One region of the Pseudomonas sp. PS02288 genome, then DNA from elsewhere that is predicted to be linked to it. Evidence: predicted binding sites of a transcription regulator. Region 1 holds the regulator's gene; the other holds the start of a gene.

Region 1 (10,005 bases):
GGAATGGCGATACCGTTGCCGAAGCCGGTGGAACCGAGCTTTTCGCGGGCAACCAGGCTTTCGAAGATGTCCTGGGTTTCTAGGGTCGGTAACTCGCGGGCGATCAGTTGGGCGATCTGCTCGAGTACACGTTTCTTGCTGCCGCCCGGCACGCCGACGAGGGCGCGACCGGGGGTCAGGATATTTTCAAGTCGGATCATAGGGGAGGGTCAGCGAGCCGCAGCACCTTGCTGGCGGTTCAGTTGCTTTTCCTTGTGCTTGATCAGCTGGCGATCCAGTTTGTCGACCAGCAAGTCGATGGCCGCGTACATGTCGTCATGCTCCGCATTGGCGACCACTTCGCCCCCGGCGATGCGCAGGGTGGCTTCGATTTTCTGTTTCAGCTTTTCGACTTCCATGATCACCTGAACGTTGGTGATCTTGTCGAAGTGTCGCTCAAGGCGACTGAATTTCTCCTCGATATAGTCGCGTAGGGCGTCGGTCACATCCAGTTGATGGCCACTGATGTTGACTTGCATACCGCTTCTCCTTGTTGCCGCTTAGAAGAGACAGGCTGACGGGCCTGCCACCGAAAATCTGGCGTTTGAGGCTCTTTTGCCGCTCTCCGGCTATCCGGAGCAGGGGAAGGCGGGTGCCTTCGTTACGGGGCTGACTACATCAGTCGCTTGCGTTCGCTCGAAGGCGCTATGCCCAGCGATTCGCGGTACTTGGCGACTGTGCGGCGTGCCACCTGAATGCCCTGTGCTTCCAGTAAACCAGCGATCTTGCTGTCGCTCAACGGCTTTTTCGCGTTTTCCGCGGCGACCAGTTTCTTGATGATCGCGCGGATCGCGGTGGACGAGCATTCGCCCCCTTCCGAGGTGCTGACGTGGCTGGAGAAAAAGTATTTCAGTTCGTAGATGCCACGCGGGGTGTGCATGAACTTCTGCGTGGTGACGCGGGAAATCGTCGATTCGTGCATGCCCACGGCTTCGGCGATGTCGTGCAGAACCAGCGGCTTCATCGCTTCCTCGCCGTACTCAAGGAAGCCGCGCTGGTGTTCGACGATCTGAGTCGCGACCTTCATCAGCGTTTCGTTGCGGCTCTGCAGGCTCTTGATGAACCAGCGCGCTTCCTGCAGCTGATTGCGCATGAAAGTGTTGTCGGCACTGGAGTCGGCGCGGCGAACGAAGCCGGCGTAGTGGGGGTTGACCCGCAGGCGCGGCACCGCTTCCTGGTTCAGCTCGACCAGCCAGCGCTCGTTGTGCTTGCGCACGATGACGTCGGGCACCACGTATTCGGGTTCGCTGGCTTCGATCTGCGAGCCGGGCCGCGGGTTGAGGCTCTGGATCAGTTCGATGATCTGCCGAAGCTCGTCTTCCTTGAGCTTCATGCGCCGCATCAGCTGGCTGTAGTCGCGACTGCCAAGCAGCTCCAGGTAGTCGCCGACCAGGCGTTGCGCCTCGCTCAGCCACGGGGTCTTCGGCGGTAGCTGGCGCAGTTGCAGGAGCAGGCATTCACTGAGGTCGCGGGCGGCGATGCCGGCCGGCTCGAACTGCTGGATGCGGTGCAGAACGGCCTCGACTTCGTCGAGCTCGATGTCGAGCTCCGGATCGAAGCCTTCGGTGATGTCCGCCAGGGATTCTTCCAGGTAACCCTGGTCGTTGATGCAGTCGATCAGCGTCACGGCGATCAGCCGGTCGGTGTCCGACATCGGCGCCAGATTGAGTTGCCAGAGCAGGTGGCTCTGCAGGCTCTCGCCGCTGGACGTGCGCGAGGTGAAATCCCACTCATCGTCGTCATTGCTCGGCAGGCTGCTGGCGCTGGTCTGGTAGACGTCTTCCCAAGCGGTGTCGACGGGGAGTTCGCTGGGGATGCGTTCGCTGTCGTGCCAGTCGCCCTCTTCGAGGTTCTCCACGGTGGGTACGGTGGATTCCTGGAATGCCACTTCCTGGGTGCCGGGATTGGGCAGGGCATCGCCGTCGGCAAGAGGGTCGGTGTTGTCGAAGTCCTCGCCTTCCTCCTGACGCTCGAGCATCGGGTTGGACTCCAGTGCCTCCTGGATTTCCTGTTGCAGGTCCAGGGTGGACAGTTGGAGCAAGCGAATGGCCTGTTGCAGCTGAGGAGTCATCGTCAGCTGCTGGCCCATCTTGAGAACGAGCGATGGTTTCATGGCAGACCTTGATTACCGGCGTCTAACGCCTGTGCACTGCTGAGCGCCGGAGCGCTGCCGGAAGCAAATTATATGCCCGATTTTAGAATGATTTTCCAGAGATGGGGAACCTTTCCGTAGCGAAAAGCCTTCGCTACAGACGAAACTCGTGGCCCAGATACACCTCTTTGACGATCTGGTTGGCCAGGATCGTTTCGGCGTCGCCTTCGGCGATCAGCCGGCCGTCATTGACGATGTAGGCGGTCTCGCAGATGTCGAGGGTCTCGCGGACGTTGTGATCGGTGATCAGGACGCCGATGCCCTTGTTCTTCAGGTGATGGATGATCTGCTTGATGTCGCCCACGGAGATCGGGTCGACGCCGGCGAAGGGCTCATCGAGGAGAATGAACTTCGGCGAGGTCGCCAGGGCGCGGGCGATCTCGACGCGGCGACGCTCGCCACCGGACAGGCTCATGCCGCGGTTGTCGCGGATGTGGCTGATATGAAACTCCTGCAGCAGGTCTTCCAGCGCGTTGCGCCGGCCGGCGCCGTCGAGGTCCTTGCGGGTCTCAAGGATCGCCATGATGTTGTCGGCGACGCTGAGCTTGCGAAAGATCGAGGCTTCCTGCGGCAGGTAGCCGATGCCGGCGCGGGCGCGGCCGTGCATAGGCTGATGGCTGACGTCCTGATCATCGATCAGCACGCGCCCCTGATCGGCCTGCACCAGGCCGACGATCATGTAGAAGCAGGTGGTCTTGCCGGCGCCGTTGGGGCCGAGCAGGCCGACCACCTGGCCGCTTTCGATCGACAGGCTGACGTCACGGACGACCTGGCGCCCCTTGTAGCTCTTCGCCAGGTGCTGGGCTTTCAGTGTGGCCATTACTGGGGTTGCCCCTGCTGCTCTTTTTTCTTCGGCTGGATCACCATGTCCACCCGCGGACGCGGCGCGGTGACGTTGTTGCCGGTCGCGCGACCGGCATTCACGATCTGCCGCTGGGTGTCATAGACGATCTTCTCGCCCTGGAAGGTATTGCCCTGCTGCACGACCTTGGCCTGGTCGATCAGGACGATACGTTCGTTGTCGGCGAAGTACTGGATGGTCAGGCCATAGGCCTTGACCAGCGGCTTGTCGGGCGCCGGCTTCTGCTCGTAGTAGGCGGGCCGGCCGACCGAGGTGAAGACCTTGATGTCGCCGTTCTTGTCCTGGGTGATGGTGACCGTATCGCCGGTGATCTTCAGGGTGCCCTGGGTGATCACCACGCCGCCGCGGTACACGGCGACGCCCTGCTTGTCGTCGAGCTCGGCGCTGTCCGCCTGGACGCGGATCGGCTGGTCGCGGTCGGAGGGGAGGGCCCATGCGCCTGCGCTTCCTAGCGCGCCGCCCAGGCTGATCAACAGGGGAAGAGCACGGAGGGAGAAACTGTTAACGAGCCTCATACTGGCCTCTTACGTTGGACTTCAGGGTCATCCTGTTGTCATTCAGATACGCTTTCATTCCATTTGCCGTGGTCACCCCGTTGGCGGCGTCGATTCTAACGGCTTGCTCGGTCTGCGCATATTGCTGCTTGGGGAATACGGTCAGGCGGCTGGTGGTGAGGACCGTCGGGCGGCCCTTGGCGTCGGTTCGCTCGACGCGAACGGCGTCGATCAGCTCGGCCTGGGTGCCGCCGGAGGCGACTTCCGCGCGGTCGCTGCGCACATGCCAAGGCAGGTCCGTGCCGCGATAGAGCATCAGGTCCGGCGCGCTGACCAGGGTGATGTCACTGGCCTTGACGTGTTCCAGCTTGGTCGCGGTCATCTCGTACTGCAACTTGCCGTCGGGCTGGTACTGCAGGGTGCGGGCGTTGTCCGCGTAGAAATCGATCTCGGCCTCGTCGACCTTGGCACCTGGCCGGTCGAGGAAGGTCTCCGGGCGGATGTTCCAGTAGCCGAGCGCCACGAGCAGTGCGGCGAATAGGGTCAGGGGGCCGAAGGTGCGCAGTTTACGGAGCATCGCAGGACCTCAGAGATAAGCCGACTGGGCGGCGTCGAGCGTGCCCTGGGCGGCCATGATGAACTCGCAGAATTCGCGCGCCGCCCCTTCGCCGCCGCGGGCGCGGGTGACGCCGTGGGCATGCTGGCGAACGAAGCTGTCGGCGCTGGCCACCGCCATGCCCAGACCCACCCGGCGAATCACCGGCAGGTCGGGGAGGTCGTCACCTAGGTAGGCAACCTGCGCGTAGTCCAGGCCGAGTTGGCCGAGCAGTTCGTCGAGCACCACCAGTTTGTCTTCGCGACCCTGATAAAGGTGCTGGATGCCCAGGTTCTGCGCGCGGCGCTCGACCACCGGCGTCTTGCGTCCGCTGATGATTGCGGTACTCACGCCGGAGCCGATCAGCATCTTGATGCCGTGGCCGTCCAGCGTGTTGAACGTCTTGAATTCGCTGCCATCGGTGAGGAAGTACAGCTTGCCGTCGGTGAGCACGCCATCGACATCGAAGATCGCCAGCTTGATCGCCCGGGCGCGTTGCAGCAGGTCGGCATCGCCCATCACATCACCCCCGCGCGCAGCAGATCGCCCAGGTTGAACGCGCCAATCGGCTTGTCGGCCTCGTCGACCACCACCAGCGCGCTGATCTTGTTGTCTTCCATGATCTTAAGCGCCTCGGCGGCGAGCATGTCGGGGCGCGCGGTCTTGCCATGCACGGTCATGACCTCGTCGATCAGCGCCTGGCGAATGTCCAGGTCACGGTCCAGCGCGCGGCGCAGGTCGCCGTCGGTGAAGATTCCGGCGAGGTGACCCTCCGTATCGGTCACCGCCGTCATGCCCAGTCCCTTCTGGCTCATTTCCAGCAGCGCCTGGCGCAGCGACGTGCCCTTGGCCACCTGCGGCAGCGCCGCGCCGCTGTGCATCACGTTCTCGACCTTGAGCAGCAGGCGCCGGCCCAGCGCGCCGCCGGGATGGGAGAAGGCGAATTGTTCGGCGGTGAAGCCGCGCGCTTCCATCAAGGCGATTGCCAGCGCATCGCCGAGGACCAGCGCGGCGGTGGTGGAGGAGGTTGGCGCCAGGCTCAGCGGGCAGGCTTCCTTGTCGACGCCGGCGTCCAGGTGTACGTCGGAGGCGAGCGCGAGCAGCGATTGCGGATTGCCGGTCATGCCGATCAGCTTGATCCCGAGGCGCTTGATCAGCGGCAGCAAGGTGACGATTTCGGCGGCGGTGCCGGAGTTCGACAGCGCCAGCACTACGTCATCGCCGGTGATCATGCCCATGTCGCCATGGCTGGCCTCGGCGGGGTGGACGAAGAACGATGTGGTGCCGGTGCTCGCCAGGGTGGCGGCGATCTTGCGGCCAATGTGGCCGGACTTGCCCATGCCGAGCACCACCACGCGACCCTTGCTGGCGAGGATCAACTCGCAGGCTCGGGTGAACTCGCCGTCTAGGCGGGGCAGCAGGCCCTCGATCGCTTCGATTTCCAGGCGGATCGTGCGTTGGGCCGATTGGATCAGGTCGTTCGATGGAGTCATGGGCGGCGGCGGTTCGATCAAAAGGGAACGATTATACCGGCAAAGGCCGTTGACGCTCACCTGCCTTCGCCCGGGGCACGCAGGCAAAACATGCAACCGCATGCGTCGCCGCCTTTGGGCGCTGTCGCGGCGGTGCTATAGTGCGCGCCCAAACCGGCTGGCCGCAAAACGCCTGTGCCCTCCCTAGAGCGCACGGCGTCTGCTGCATAGGCTGTGTGGCAAGGAGTATCAATGAGCGGCGATAACGGTTATGCGGTCGAGCTGAAGGGCGTCACCTTCATGCGCGGCACGCGTAGCATCATGAACAATGTCGACATCCGCATCCCGCGTGGCAAGGTCACCGGGATCATGGGTCCGTCCGGCAGTGGCAAGACCACCCTTCTTCGGCTCATCGCCGCCCAACTGAAGCCTTCCAGTGGCGAGGTGTGGGTCAACGGGTACAACCTGCCGTGCCTGTCGCGCCACGAACTGTTCGACATGCGCAAGCAGATGGGCGTCCTGTTCCAGAGCGGCGCGCTGTTCACCGACCTCGACGTGTTCGAGAACGTCGCGTTTCCGCTGCGCGTTCACACCAAGCTGCCCGAAGAAATGATCCGTGACATCGTCCTGATGAAGCTGCAGGCGGTCGGCCTGCGCGGTGCCGTAGAGCTGATGCCCGACGAACTCTCCGGTGGCATGAAGCGCCGCGTCGCGCTGGCCCGGGCCATCGCGCTGGACCCGCAGATACTCATGTACGACGAGCCCTTCGTAGGCCAGGACCCGATCGCCATGGGCGTCCTGGTGCGCCTGATCCGGCTGCTCAACGATGCCCTCGGCATCACCAGCATCGTGGTTTCCCATGACCTCGCCGAAACCGCCAGCATCGCCGACTACATCTATGTGGTGGGCGATTCCCAAGTCCTTGGCCACGGTACGCCGCAGTCCCTGCGCGAGTCGGATAACCCGCGCATCCGCCAGTTCATGAAAGGCACTCCGGACGGTCCGGTGCCGTTCCACTACCCGGCGGCGGACTTCCGCGACGAACTCCTGGGGGGGCGCTGATGCGCAAGAAGTCTTTCCTCGAACGGGTGCGTCTGCTCGGCAAGGCCGGCATCGACACGCTCGCCGCATTGGGGCGTTCCACGCTGTTCCTGTCGCGTGCCCTGTTCGGGCGTAGCGAGCTGGGCGGCGGCATGCAGCTCCTGGTTCGCCAGCTGTATTCGGTCGGCGTGATGTCGCTGGCGATCATCGTGGTCTCCGGCATGTTCATCGGCATGGTGCTGGCGCTGCAGGGCTACAACATCCTCAGCAAGTACGGCTCGGACCAGGCGGTCGGCCAGATGGTCGCGCTGACCCTGCTGCGCGAGCTCGGCCCGGTGGTCACCGCATTGCTGTTCGCCGGCCGCGCCGGGTCGGCCCTGACGGCCGAGATCGGCAACATGAAGTCCACCGAGCAGCTTTCCAGCCTGGAAATGATCGGTGTCGATCCGCTCAAGTACATCATCGCGCCGCGCCTGTGGGCCGGTTTCATTTCCATGCCGCTGCTGGCGATGATCTTCAGCGTGGTCGGCATCTGGGGCGGGGCGATGGTCGCCGTGGACTGGCTGGGAGTCTACGAAGGCTCCTTCTGGTCGAACATGCAGGGCAGCGTCACCTTCACCTCGGACGTGCTCAACGGGGTTATCAAGAGCGTCGTTTTCGCCTTCGTGGTGACCTGGATCGCCGTGTTCCAGGGCTACGACTGCGAGCCGACCTCCGAAGGAATCGGCCGCGCGACGACCCGAACCGTGGTCTACGCCTCTCTGGCCGTGCTCGGGCTGGACTTTATTCTGACCGCTTTGATGTTTGGAGATTTCTGATGCAAATCCGCACCCTCGAAATTGGTGTCGGCCTGTTTCTTCTGGCCGGGCTGCTGGCACTGCTGCTGCTCGCCCTGCGCGTCAGCGGTCTGTCGCCGACGGCGGATACCAATACCTACACGCTGTATGCGCACTTCGACAACATTGCGGGTCTTACCGTAAGGGCGAAGGTGACCATGGCCGGTGTCAACATCGGCAAGATCACCGCTATCGACCTGGACCGCGATACCTACACCGGTCGCGTGACCATGGCGATAGACGAGTCGGTGAACAACCTGCCGACCGATTCGACCGCGTCGATCCTCACGGCTGGCCTGCTGGGCGAGAAATACATCGGCATCAGCGTCGGCGGCGAGGAGGAAGTGCTGAAGGAGGGCGGTACCATTCGCGACACGCAATCGTCGCTGGTGCTGGAAGACCTCATCGGCAAGTTCCTGATGAATTCGGTGAATAAAGAAGCCAAATGAGGATGTGCACCATGATGACTGCCTTGCGCCACGGCCTGCTGATCCTGCTTGCCGCTCTGCCGCTCTTCGCCAACGCCGCGCCCTCTGCGCAGCAGGTCGTGCAAAAGACCGTGGACGAGCTGCTTTCCGACCTGCAAGCCAACAAGCAGCAGTACAGCACCGACCGCGAAGCCTTCTACAAGGCGCTCAACGACATCCTCGGGCCGGTGGTCGACTCCCAGGGCATTTCCCGCAGCATCATGACCGTGAAGTACTCGCGCAAAGCGTCGCCCGAGCAGATCAGCCGCTTCGAGGAAAACTTCAAGCGCAGCCTGATGCAGTTCTACGGCAACGCGCTGCTCGAGTACGACAACCAGGACATCAAGGTGCAGTCCGCCAAGGAAGACGGCGAGCGCGCTACGGTCGGCATGAACGTCACCGACAGCAAGGGCACCGTCTACCCGATTTCCTACACCCTGGTGAAGCTGAACGATCAGTGGATGCTGCGCAACGTGATCATCAACGGCATCAACATCGGCAAGCTGTTCCGCGACCAGTTCGCCGACGCCATGCAGAAGAACGGCAACGACCTGGACAAGACCATCGACGGCTGGGCCCAGGTGGTCGAGAAGGCCAAGGAAACCGACGCCGGCAAGAAGGCGGCGGCCGCGCAATGAGCGACGTCAGCCTTGCCAGCATTCGCGAGGATGCGCCGGGTGAACTGGCCCTGGTCGGCGTGATCGACTACGGCTCGGGGCCGGCCTTGCGCGAAGCCGGTCGCGAGCTGATCGCGGCGAGCAGCGTCAATCGTCTGGTCATCGACTGCGCCGACGTGGAGAAATCCAGCAGCGTCGGCGTTTCCCTGCTGCTGTCGTTCATGCGCGATGTCAGGCAGGCCGGCAAGTCGCTGGTGGTACGCAATCTGCCCTGCGACATGCGGCAGATCGCGCAGGTGAGCGAGGTGCTTGAGGTCCTGCCGCTGGAAGCCTGACCGCGTCCGATCTGCGGATTCGCAGGCGCAAGGCTTTTTTTGTATCATTGCCGGCCCGCGAGCCCAGGCTCTGCCGTCAAGTATTCGTGCGTCGATCGAGGTTCAACATGCAGGCCACACAAGTGAAACAATTCCTGGAAGAGAAACTGCCGGGAGCCGTGGTGGAAGTCGAAGGCGAAGGCTGCAATTTCCAGTTGAACCTGATCAGCGACGAGTTGGCCGCGCTCGGCCCGGTCAAGCGCCAGCAGCAGGTCTACAGCCATCTCAATCCCTGGATCGCCGACGGCAGCATCCATGCGGTGACCATGAAGTTCTACAGCCAGAGCGCTTGGGCTGAGCGCGGCTGAGGCGCGCCGTTCACCTCTACACCCCATTCACCAGGCAGCCGCGCACCCCTTCGCCGCGGCGCCCGATTCATCCAACGCGGCCCGCGAGCCTGCTGGCGACGAGATTCCCATGGACAAACTGATCATTACCGGCGGCATTCCCCTGAAGGGTGAAATCCGCATCTCCGGGGCGAAGAACTCGGCGCTGCCGATCCTCGCCGCGACCCTGCTGGCCGACACCCCGGTCACCGTGTGCAACCTGCCGCACCTGCACGACATCACCACCATGATCGAGCTGTTCGGCCGCATGGGCGTGGAGCCGGTGATCGACGAGAAGCTCAGCGTCGAAGTCGATGCCAGCAGCATCAAGACGCTGGTCGCGCCCTACGAGCTGGTCAAGACCATGCGTGCCTCGATCCTCGTGCTCGGCCCGATGGTCGCCCGTTTCGGCGAGGCCGAAGTGGCGCTCCCTGGCGGTTGCGCGATCGGTTCGCGTCCGGTCGACCTGCACATTCGCGGTCTCGAGGCGATGGGCGCGCAGATCGATGTCGAAGGCGGCTACATCAAGGCTCGCGCGCCGGCGGGCGGCCTGCGCGGCGCCAAGTTCTTCTTCGATACGGTCAGCGTGACCGGCACTGAGAACATCATGATGGCCGCGGCCCTGGCCAACGGCCGCAGCGTGCTGGAAAACGCCGCGCGCGAGCCCGAAGTGGTCGACCTGGCCAACTTCCTGATCGCCATGGGCGCGCAGATCAGCGGTGCCGGCACC
Region 2 (10,005 bases), on a different contig from region 1:
GCGCAGTTCGAGGGCGACTACCGCCTGCAGTTCCACCTGGCACCGAGCTGGCTGAGTCGCCCGGACCCGCGCACCGGCGAGCCGCGCAAGCGTGAGTTCGGTCCGTGGATGCTCAGCGCTTTCCGCGTTCTGGCGAGGTTCAAGTTCCTGCGCGGCAGCGTGCTCGATCCGTTCGGGCACAGTGCCGAGCGGCGTCTGGAGCGCGAGCTGATCGCCGACTACGAGGCGGATGTCGACCACCTGCTTGGCGTCCTGAGCGAGGGCAACTACCGCACGGCGGTAGCGATCGCCGAGTTGCCGGAGCAGATTCGCGGCTACGGTCACGTCAAGCAGCACGCACTGGAGGCGGCGAAACAGGAGAAACGCCGTTTGTTGGCGCAGCTGCAGGCGGGGGAGGTGCAGGTGCTGCGTCTTTACGAGCCAGCGGCCTGATCGCGGCGCGTGCCGCCGCATGACAAACCGCGCCGGCCTCGCTAACATGCGGCCCCGTCGCGGCGGCAAGCTTCGCCGCGGCGTTGTCCCCTTAGTTCAATGGATAGAATAAGCCCCTCCTAAGGGCTAGATACTGGTTCGACTCCAGTAGGGGACGCCATCTTTCGCGCATTCGCGCCGCTTTGCCTGCCACTCCCGATATCAATGCGACACCCGCGCGCTTGGCGATTGCCCGGTGCTTGATATTTCGAACGGCTGATGCGTATTTTGTCCACCTTGCCGAATCCCGGCTTTCAGAATGATCAAGGAACAGACGTGATGACCAGCAGCGGCCGCAGCTCTCTTGCCGAACGATTGGCCGGTATCGACGAAATCGAGTGCGTTACGCCCGATCTCAATGGCGTGCCTCGCGGCAAGGTGATGACGGCCGAGGGATTCCTCGAAGGCCGTCGCCTGCAGCTGGCGCGCGGCGTGTTGCTGCAATGCATCATGGGCGGCTACCCGCCGGCGCGTTTCTACGGCAGTGACGATGGCGACCTCGCGCTGGTTGCCGACCCGGCGCAGATTCACCGCCTGCCATGGAGCCAGACGCCCCGCGCGCTGGCGATCTGCGATGCCGACGAACTGGAAGGCGGCTGCTCGGGGCTGTCCACCCGCGGGTTGCTGAAGCAGGTCATCGCCCGCTATGCCGAGCGCGGTCTGGCGCCCGTGGTCGCGACCGAACTGGAGTTCTTCGTCTTCGCGCCGAACAGCGACCCGCACCAGCCGTTCCAGCCGCCACTGGGGCTGGACGGTCGGCGAGAGGATGGCCATTCGGCGTTCAGCGTGAGCTCCAATAACGGTCTGCGGCCGTTCTTCGAGGAGGTCTATCGCTGCATGGCGGCGCTCGGCCTGCCGCGCGACACCTTCATGCACGAGATGGGCGTCAGCCAGTTCGAGATCAACCTGCTGCACGGCGATCCCTTGCTGCTGGCCGATCAGACGTTCCTCTTCAAGCACCTGCTCAAGGAGGTCGCGCTCAAGTACGGCATCACCGTGGTGTGCATGGCCAAGCCGTTGGCGAAAACCCCCGGCAGCTCGATGCACATCCACCAGAGCCTGGTAGAGCAGGGCAGTGGTAGAAACATCTTCAGCGACGAGCAGGGCGAGCCGACCGCCGCGTTTCGCCATTTCATTGGCGGCCAGCAGGCGGCGCTGGCGGACTTCACCCTGCTGTTCGCGCCGAACGTCAATTCCTACCAGCGCCTCTGCCATCCGTTCGCTTCGCCGAACAACGCCTGCTGGTCCCACGACAACCGCGCCGCGGGCCTGCGCATCCCGGCCAGCTCGCCGGTCGCGCGGCGTGTCGAGAACCGCCTGCCCGGCGCGGACGCCAACCCGTACCTCGCCATCGCCGCCAGCCTGGCCGCCGGGCTGCACGGCATCGAGCGGGAGCTGGAGCCGAGCGCGGCGATCCAGGGCGAGTTCGTGGTGCCGGACGAACTGACCCTGCCGAGCACCATGCACGCCGCGCTTGAGCGTCTGCGCCGCAGCCAGCTGGCGCGGGAACTGTTCGGGAGCGAGTTCATCGAAGGCTACATCGCCAGCAAGGCGATGGAGCTGACCAGCTTCTTCGATGAAATCACGCCCTGGGAACGCCGCGTTCTCGCCGCCCAGGCGTGAACCTCCGCCGGGCCGCTCAGGCGGTCCGGCCCCAGCAGGAGTTTCCCGTTTCAATGTCCAGGATCTGGAAGTCTTTCGGCCCGCTTTACCTGGCCACCACCCTGATGCTGCTCGGCTCGGGGTTGCTCAGCACCTACCTGGCCCTGCGTCTGTCGAAGAGCGTCGACGGGCTCTGGGTGGGCGCCTTGATGGCCGCCAACTATTTCGGTCTGGCGCTGGGCGGCAAGACCGGCCACCGGCTGATCGCCCGGGTCGGCCACATTCGCGCCTATTCCACCTGCGCGGCGATCGTGACCGCCGCGGTGCTGGGGCATGGCCTGATCGACTGGCTGCCCGCCTGGCTGGTGCTGCGCATGCTGGTGGGCCTGGGCATGATGTGCCAGTACATGGTGATCGAAAGCTGGCTGAACGATCAGGCCGAGGCCAGCCAGCGTGGGCGGGTATTCGGTGGCTACATGATCGCCTCGTACCTCGGGCTGGTGTTGGGACAGATGGTCCTGGTGGTCCACCCGGGTCTCGGCATCGAGCTGCTGATGCTGGTGGCGATGTGTTTTGCGCTGTGCCTGGTGCCGGTGGCGGCGACTCGCAAGATTCACCCCGCCGCGCTGCATCCGGCGCCGCTGGAACCGCGTTTCTTCATCCGCCGGGTGCCGCAGTCGCTGACCACCGTGCTGGTCTCGGGGCTGCTGATCGGCTCCTTCTATGGCCTGGCGCCGTTGTATGCCACGCGCCTGGGGCTGTCGACGCAGCAGGTCGGCGTGTTCATGGGCAGCTGCATCCTCGCGGCGTTGCTGGTGCAGTGGCCGCTGGGGTGGATTTCCGACCGTCGCGACCGCGCCTGGCTGATTCGTGTCTGCGCCTTGCTGCTGAGCGTGGCGGCGCTTCCGCTGGCGCTGCTGGGCGAGGTGCCGCTGGCGGTGCTGCTGCCCCTCGGCTTCGTCGTCAGCCTGTTGCAATTCAGTCTCTATCCGCTGGCGGTGGCGTTTTCCAACGACCATGTGGAGGCCGAGCGCCGGGTGTCGCTGAGCGCCATGCTGCTGGTCACCTTCGGCATCGGTGCCTGCGTCGGTCCACTGCTCGCCGGCGTGCTGATGAAGTACCTGGGCGCGAACATGCTGTATGCCTTCGTCAGCCTTTGCGCGCTGATCCTGGTCTGGCGGATTCGCCCGGAAGCGGTGACCAATCTGCATCAGGTCGACGATGCGCCGCTGCAGCACATCCCGATGCCCGACAGCACGGCCAGCTCGCCGCTGACGGCGGCGCTCGATCCGCGGGTCGATGGGCAGGTGGTGGAAGCGCAGATGCAGGGCGGGGAAGGGGCCGGGTCACCGGAGGCGCCGGCGAACGGCTGATCGGCGCCGCTCAGTCGAGGCGACGGGCTTCGCGCTGCAACTGGTAGACGAAGCGCTCGACCGCGCGCTGCTCAAGCCCGCTGAGGCTGAAAAAACGCAGCCCGCAGAAGGTCACGTCGAGCCTCGCGTCATAGCGCTGGTGACGCAACTCCACCGACGTGGTGACTGCGCCGAACGGCAATTCGGCGGTCAGGCGCTCGTAGACTTCTCCCGGATTGAGGCGGTCGGTGACGTCACCGGCGAAGCGCAGCTTGCAGCCGGTGGCGGAGATGTCGAGCATCTGGCCGACGATCGAGGCCCTGAGTTTGTCGCCGTCCAGGCCCACCTGGACCGGCTGCGTCAGTTTCAGCACCGCGCGGAAGGCGCCCCGGCGCTGGTGGTAGAGCATCTCCTCGGGTTGCGTCGCCCAGTACGCGCGAGCGCCTTCGAGCTCGCCGATGTAGAGCTTCTGCTCGCAATCCCAGGCGATGCGCACGCCCTCATGGAAACCTTCGACGTGGAAGGACTCGCCGGCCAGCAGGTAGCGCTCGCCGTCGTTGGGTATCAGTTCGTCGAGGGCCAGCAGGTTGCGCTCGCGGTCGACCTGGACAACGAAACTCTGGAAACGCTGCGAGCGGCCTTCGAAGGTGATGACGAGAGGGTCATGGTTCTGCTGTAGCAGGCGCAGGTTGGCGAAGATCTCCAGCGGAGCTCTAAGCAGCCTGGGCTCTTGCGGACCATTCTCCTCGATGAAGGGGTTCGGCACTCCAGCGTTCTCCCGGCAATAGGCTGCGCTAGCATACGGGCATCACGGCTGCATGTCGTTCTTATTTCAGGGATTTATGCCTGGCTCAAGGGACGCTGATAGCCGACGCGCGACGTCGCTCCGCGATTATTGTAGAGGTTGGGCACCTCTGCGCCGCGAAGGATTCCAAGCAGCTTGGTGACGCTGGTCTGGCTGGCGCGAATCAGTCGCCCATTGCGCAGGTTGGTGTCCTGGCATTCACGCAGCAGCGCGCTGAGCCGATCGCCGGCAGCGAGCAGTTCCTCGCCCTGCGCGGAGACCTTGGCGAGCGCCTGCAGCCCCGCGCGGTCGGCGCTCAGGTTCAGCGAGACGAGCACGCGACTCCGCGCCCCGCCATGCTGGTCGAGCAGAGCAAGCAGGGTCTGCTTGCGGGTGAGGATGGTTTCCAGGGAGGTGAGATCCTGACTTGTCAGGGCCTGGGTCTCGCTTTCGAGCAATTCAAGCAACTGCTCGGCGTTGCCGATATCTTCGCTGAACAGTTGCAGCAGGGTCGTGTCGTTCATGGCGGCGGGCTCTGGGAATCAAGCGTCCAAAATCCCCAGCGCGGCCTGAAGCTAACGCTGGGACTCGAAATCGAGCAGTTTGCTGGCGACGCGTTTGCTATCGACCTGATAGCTACCGTCGGTGATCGCCTGCTTGAGCCGGGCGACCTTCTCGCTATCGACGGTGGGCAGGTCACGCAGCTTGTCGCTAACGGACTGCAATTGCTGTGCCTCCTGGCTGAGCTGCACGGGTTCGCCGCCCTTGGCTGGGGTCTGCTCGACGGTACCGCTCGCTTTGCTGTCGGCGGCGGCTTCGGTGCGACTGCCGGGCTGGCTGCTGCTGGTACGCGTCGTCGAAGACGGCGTAACGGCATTGTTGGGCCGGTTGAAGTCGATAACCATGATGCAAAACCTCGGACGGTGTCTGGACGCTTGCCCAGCTTTTCGGCGTTCACGCCGATAACTTTAGCGAGACAGAGCAAAAAGATTTGCGCCGTCCGCCAGTGTAAAGAACCGTCCTGTCTGCACGCCAGCCGTTTCATGCCTTACATAGCCACTTCTACCACGCCCGGGCCGGTCACCCGTGCCTTGATCACTCGTTGAGACTGCAGGTTCCTGACCCGGATCTGCTCGCCTGGAGCGCCCGCTGAAAGTGCTTCGCCGGGCATGTTCACGTTGATGGCGCCGCTTTGCGCCTTGATCACCACGTGGTCGCCCTTGGCGATCACGTCGGCTTTTTCCAGAATCGTCAGGAGGATCGCCTGGTCGGCGACCACCGGTCGTGTCAGCTTGCTGCCGACCGCCTGCTCGGTAGCGACGAGGAAGGCCTGGCCGAGGGTTCCGGTGTCCCGTTCCGCCAGCGCTACATCGGTCTCGCCGATAATGCTGCCGCGGGTCAGCGGACGCTTGACCACCACGACGTCGCGGAACACCTTCACCTGGGCCGGAACGAACACGCTCCACGGCGAACTGCCGTCGCAGCTGACCTTCACCGTGACCCGCCCGATCGGTTGGGCCGGGCTTTCCAGCTTGGCGTTCAGCTCCTGGTCGCACAGCGGCAGGCGCAGGCGCGGATCGAGCCGGTTGACCTGGATTTCGTAGCGGCCCGGTATGTCCACGGTACGCAGATAATCTTCCACGGCGAATTCAAGAAATCCCTGGGTCGTGTCGATAAGTTGCTCAGGCATGGTTTGCTGGGCCAACACCAGACCGGTGTAGCCGAGCCCGCACAAAGTGGGTAAAACACGAGACATGCGCTGTCGTTTTGACATCATGCGTCGAAAAAATGTCGTGAGTTCTTTCATGACAGGTGAGATAGCAAGGGTCGTGCCGCCTGCTACCCTAAGCAGACGCGGGACATTCATTTAGAGGAATCTGGCATGGCCGGTGTATTGGATTCGGTTAACCAGCGAACTCAGCTGGTGGGGCAGAACCGCCTCGAGCTGCTGCTGTTCCGCCTGGACGGAAAACAGCTGTACGGCATCAACGTGTTCAAGGTGAAGGAGGTGCTGCAGTGCCCGAAACTCACCATCATGCCGAAATCGAGCCCGGTCGTTCGCGGCGTTGCCAGCATTCGCGGCGGTACCATTCCGATCCTCGACCTGGCCATGGCCACCGGTAAACCGGGCCTCGATGACCTGAAAGACAGTTTCGTCATCATCACCGAGTACAACACCAAAGTGCAGGGTTTCCTGGTGCGTTCCGTGGAGCGCATCGTCAACATGCACTGGGAGGAGATCCATCCGCCGCCCAAGGGTGCCGGTCGCGACCACTTCCTGACGGCGGTGACGCGGGTCGACAACCAGCTGGTGGAAATCATCGACGTGGAGAAGATCCTTGCCGAAGTGGCGCCGACCTCGGAGGTCATCTCCGAGGGCGTGATCGACGTCGAGACCCAGCAGCGCGCGGTGACCAAGCGCGTGCTGATCGTCGACGACTCGTCGGTGGCACGCAAGCAGGTGAGCCGTTGTCTGGAAAGCGTCGGCGTCGAGGTGACTGCGCTGAACGACGGTCGCCAAGCGCTGGACTATCTCAAGAGCATGGCCGACGAGGGTCGTCACCCTGAAGACGAATTGCTGATGATGATTTCCGACATCGAGATGCCGGAGATGGACGGCTACACGCTCACCGCGGAGGTCCGCGCCGATCAGCGCCTGCAGAAGCTGCACATTCTCCTGCATACTTCGTTGTCGGGCGTGTTCAACCAGGCCATGGTGAAGAAAGTGGGCGCCGACGATTTTCTCGCCAAGTTCCGCCCCGACGACCTCGCTTCGCGGGTCGTCGAGCGTGTCAAACAATCAGCCAACGGCTAAGGAATACTCTTGGCAGCCCATCGGATCGGAGAGGCAGCACCCGTGTCTTCAGGCAATCTGGACTTCGAGCAGTTTCGGGTTTTCCTGGAGAAAACCTGCGGCATCCTGCTCGGCAGCAACAAGCAGTACCTGGTATCCAGCCGCCTCAACAAACTGATGGAGCAGCAATCCATCCGTTCCCTGAGCGAGCTGGTCCAGCGTATCGAAAGTCAGCCGCGCAGCGGCCTGCGCGAGCAGGTGGTCGACGCGATGACGACCAACGAGACCCTCTGGTTTCGCGACGCCTACCCGTTCGAGGTGCTGAAGTCCCGGATTCTTCCGGAGATGATCAAGAACGCCGGTGGGCAACGGCTGCGAATCTGGTCGGCCGCCTGTTCGTCGGGGCAGGAGCCCTATTCGCTGTCCATGGCGATCGACGAGTTCGAGCGGACCAACTTAGGGCAGCTCAAGGCCGGCGTGCAGATAGTCGCCACCGACCTTTCCGGGACCATGCTCACCGCCTGCAAGTCCGGCGAGTACGACAGCCTGGCGATGGGGCGGGGCCTCTCGCAGGAGCGCCTGCAGCGTTACTTCGACCTGAAGGCGCCGGGCCGCTGGGCGGTCAAGGCGCCGATCCGCAACCGGATCGAGTTCCGCGCGCTGAACCTGCTGGACAGCTATTCGGTGCTTGGCAAGTTCGATATCGTCTTCTGCCGCAACGTGTTGATCTACTTCTCCGCGGAAGTGAAGAAGGACATCCTCACGCGCATCCACGCCACGCTGAAACCGGGTGGCTACCTGTTCCTCGGCGCGTCCGAAGCGCTGAACGGGCTGCCCGACCTCTACCAGATGGTTCAGTGCAGCCCCGGCATCATCTACAAGGTCAAGTAAGGCCTTTTCCTCCTGAGCGCTTTCCGCGGCGGAAAGCGCTTGCCGCTCCCTGGCATGGCTTGCCGCCCACGGCGCCAAAGTTTTGCCGCCCCCTCCGGAAGAGAACCTCCGAAAGCGGAAATTAATTGCCGTTTTCGCATCCGGTTTTTGTCGCGGCTTTGCAACTCGCTGATCTATAAGCAAGAAAATTCATGGCATGGCGCTTGCTTTATCGCTGATACAGCACACCGCATAGGTCCCGTGACCATGAGCATCAGTTTCGACAACGCCCTCGGTATCCACGAGAAAGCCCTGGCCTTCCGTGCACAACGCGCCGAGGTATTAGGCAATAACCTCGCCAACGCCGATACGCCCAACTACAAGGCCCGCGACCTGGACTTCAGCGCGGTGCTCGCCGAGCAGGCGGACAAGATGGCGAAGGGTGGCTCCAGCTCGAACATGCCGACGCTGACGACCACCAGCAGTCGCCACATCGAGGCGGAAGGCATTGCCATGACCACCACCGACGCGTCGTTGCGCTACCGCATTCCGACCCAGCCGTCGCTGGACCAGAACACCGTCGACGAACAGGTCGAGCAGGCCGCCTACGCCCAGAACTCTCTGGAATTCCAGGCCAGCTTCACGCTTCTCAATAGCAAGTTCAAAGGGCTGATCGAGGCCATTCGCGGAGAATAAGCATGTCACTCAGTAGCCTGTTCAATATCGCCGGTACCGGCATGAGTGCGCAGAACACGCGCCTGAATACCGTCGCCAGCAACATCGCCAACGCTGACACCGTTTCCTCCAGCGTCGATCAGACCTACCGCGCGCGGCATCCGGTGTTCGCCACCATGCTCGATGGCGCCCAGGGCGCTGGTGGCGGTTCGTTGTTCGAGGACCAGGGCCAGGCCGGCGTAGGCGTTCAGGTGACCGGAATCGTCGAGGACCAGAGCGAGTTGCAGGCGCGCTATGAGCCCAACCATCCGGCCGCGGACAAGGACGGCTACGTGTATTACCCCAACGTCAACGTCGTCGAGGAAATGGCCGACATGATCTCCGCCAGCCGTGCGTTCCAGACCAACGCGGAAATCATGAACACCGCCAAACAAATGATGCAGAAAGTACTGACGCTGGGTCAGTAAGCGGAGAACTTCAATGAGCACTGTCAATAGCGCCTCCGACGTACTGGCCGGACTGTCCAGTACCACGAAGCCGAAAGATTCCAGCAGCACCAGTTCGTCCAGCAGCTCCAGCTCGCTGGGCAAGAACGACTTCCTGCAATTGCTGGTTACCCAGTTGAACAACCAGAACCCGCTCGATCCCCAGGACAACAGCGAGTTCGTCGCCCAGCTGGCGCAGTTCAGCCAGGTCGAGGGCATGGAGAACCTGAACGCGTCCGTCAACACCATCACCAGCGGCTTCCAGTCCTCGCAGGCGCTGCAGGCCTCGTCGCTGGTCGGTCGTTCGGTGATCGCGCAAACCGACAAGGCGGTCGTGGATACCTCTACCGGCATCACCGGCGCGGTGAAGCTGCCTGAGGCCGGCACCGAAACCACCGTCAGCGTGTACGACTCCGCCGGCGCCGTGGTGAAGAAGATCAATCTCGGCGCCCAGGAGGCCGGCAACGTCACTTTCGAGTGGGACGGTACCGACACCAATGGCACGAAGCTCGCGGCCGGCACTTACACGTTCAAGGCGACCGCCACCATCGATGACACCAAGACCGCTCTTTCGACCTACATGCCGGCGACTGTCAGCAGCGTGACGCTGGGACAGGACGGCGGAGAAATGACCCTCAACTTAGCCGGGATGGGCAGCGTGAAGCTGTCGCAAGTCCAGGTGATTGGCCAGTAAGCCGGCGCGCCGGAAGGAGAAATTCATGTCTTTCAATATCGGCCTGAGTGGCCTCAACGCCGCCAGCAAGAACCTCAACGTGACCGGCAACAACATTGCCAACGTGGGCTCCACCGGCTTCAAGGCCTCCCGCGCCGAGTTCGCCGACGTATACGCCACCTCGATGTTCGGCTCCGGCAAGAACACCACCGGCAGCGGCGTACTCACCGCCAACGTCTCGCAGCAGTTCACCCAGGGCAACATCACCTCCACTGGTGGCAGCCTGGACCTGGCGATCA

Evidence for each region. Region 1 encodes sigma-54, which starts transcription at its own class of promoters, with help from an activator protein. Its sites were predicted from a motif close to ANTGGCATNNANNTTGCTNT; they were not measured.
Region 2: flgB (flagellar basal body rod protein FlgB) is a predicted target of sigma-54. The motif match lies at 8,085-8,104, and genes of this name have one in related genera.

What each region holds. Positions count from the first base shown of each region.
Region 1 is NZ_JASCPA010000078.1:2,858-12,862, reverse strand. Features, by position in the region: gene ptsN (PTS IIA-like nitrogen regulatory protein PtsN) at 1-200, opposite strand, end outside; gene raiA (ribosome-associated translation inhibitor RaiA) at 210-518, opposite strand; gene QMX85_RS21505 (RNA polymerase factor sigma-54) at 653-2,152, opposite strand; gene lptB (LPS export ABC transporter ATP-binding protein) at 2,286-3,011, opposite strand; gene lptA (lipopolysaccharide transport periplasmic protein LptA) at 3,011-3,568, opposite strand; gene lptC (LPS export ABC transporter periplasmic protein LptC) at 3,555-4,124, opposite strand; gene QMX85_RS21485 (HAD family hydrolase) at 4,134-4,661, opposite strand; gene QMX85_RS21480 (KpsF/GutQ family sugar-phosphate isomerase) at 4,661-5,635, opposite strand; gene QMX85_RS21475 (ATP-binding cassette domain-containing protein) at 5,867-6,676, shown strand; gene mlaE (lipid asymmetry maintenance ABC transporter permease subunit MlaE) at 6,676-7,473, shown strand; gene mlaD (outer membrane lipid asymmetry maintenance protein MlaD) at 7,473-7,940, shown strand; gene QMX85_RS21460 (ABC transporter substrate-binding protein) at 7,952-8,596, shown strand; gene QMX85_RS21455 (STAS domain-containing protein) at 8,593-8,910, shown strand; gene QMX85_RS21450 (BolA family protein) at 9,018-9,257, shown strand; gene murA (UDP-N-acetylglucosamine 1-carboxyvinyltransferase) at 9,367-10,005, shown strand, end outside.
Region 2 is NZ_JASCPA010000001.1:98,886-108,890, forward strand. Features, by position in the region: gene QMX85_RS00440 (indolepyruvate ferredoxin oxidoreductase family protein) at 1-432, shown strand, start outside; tRNA gene QMX85_RS00445 (tRNA-Arg) at 518-592, shown strand; gene QMX85_RS00450 (glutamine synthetase family protein) at 853-2,094, shown strand; gene QMX85_RS00455 (MFS transporter) at 2,148-3,446, shown strand; gene QMX85_RS00460 (flagellar brake protein) at 3,457-4,191, opposite strand; gene QMX85_RS00465 (flagellar protein FlgN) at 4,266-4,733, opposite strand; gene flgM (flagellar biosynthesis anti-sigma factor FlgM) at 4,785-5,114, opposite strand; gene flgA (flagellar basal body P-ring formation chaperone FlgA) at 5,258-6,016, opposite strand; gene QMX85_RS00480 (chemotaxis protein CheV) at 6,092-7,024, shown strand; gene cheR (protein-glutamate O-methyltransferase CheR) at 7,067-7,894, shown strand; gene flgB (flagellar basal body rod protein FlgB) at 8,141-8,569, shown strand; gene flgC (flagellar basal body rod protein FlgC) at 8,572-9,015, shown strand; gene flgD (flagellar hook assembly protein FlgD) at 9,029-9,727, shown strand; gene QMX85_RS00505 (flagellar hook protein FlgE) at 9,753-10,005, shown strand, end outside.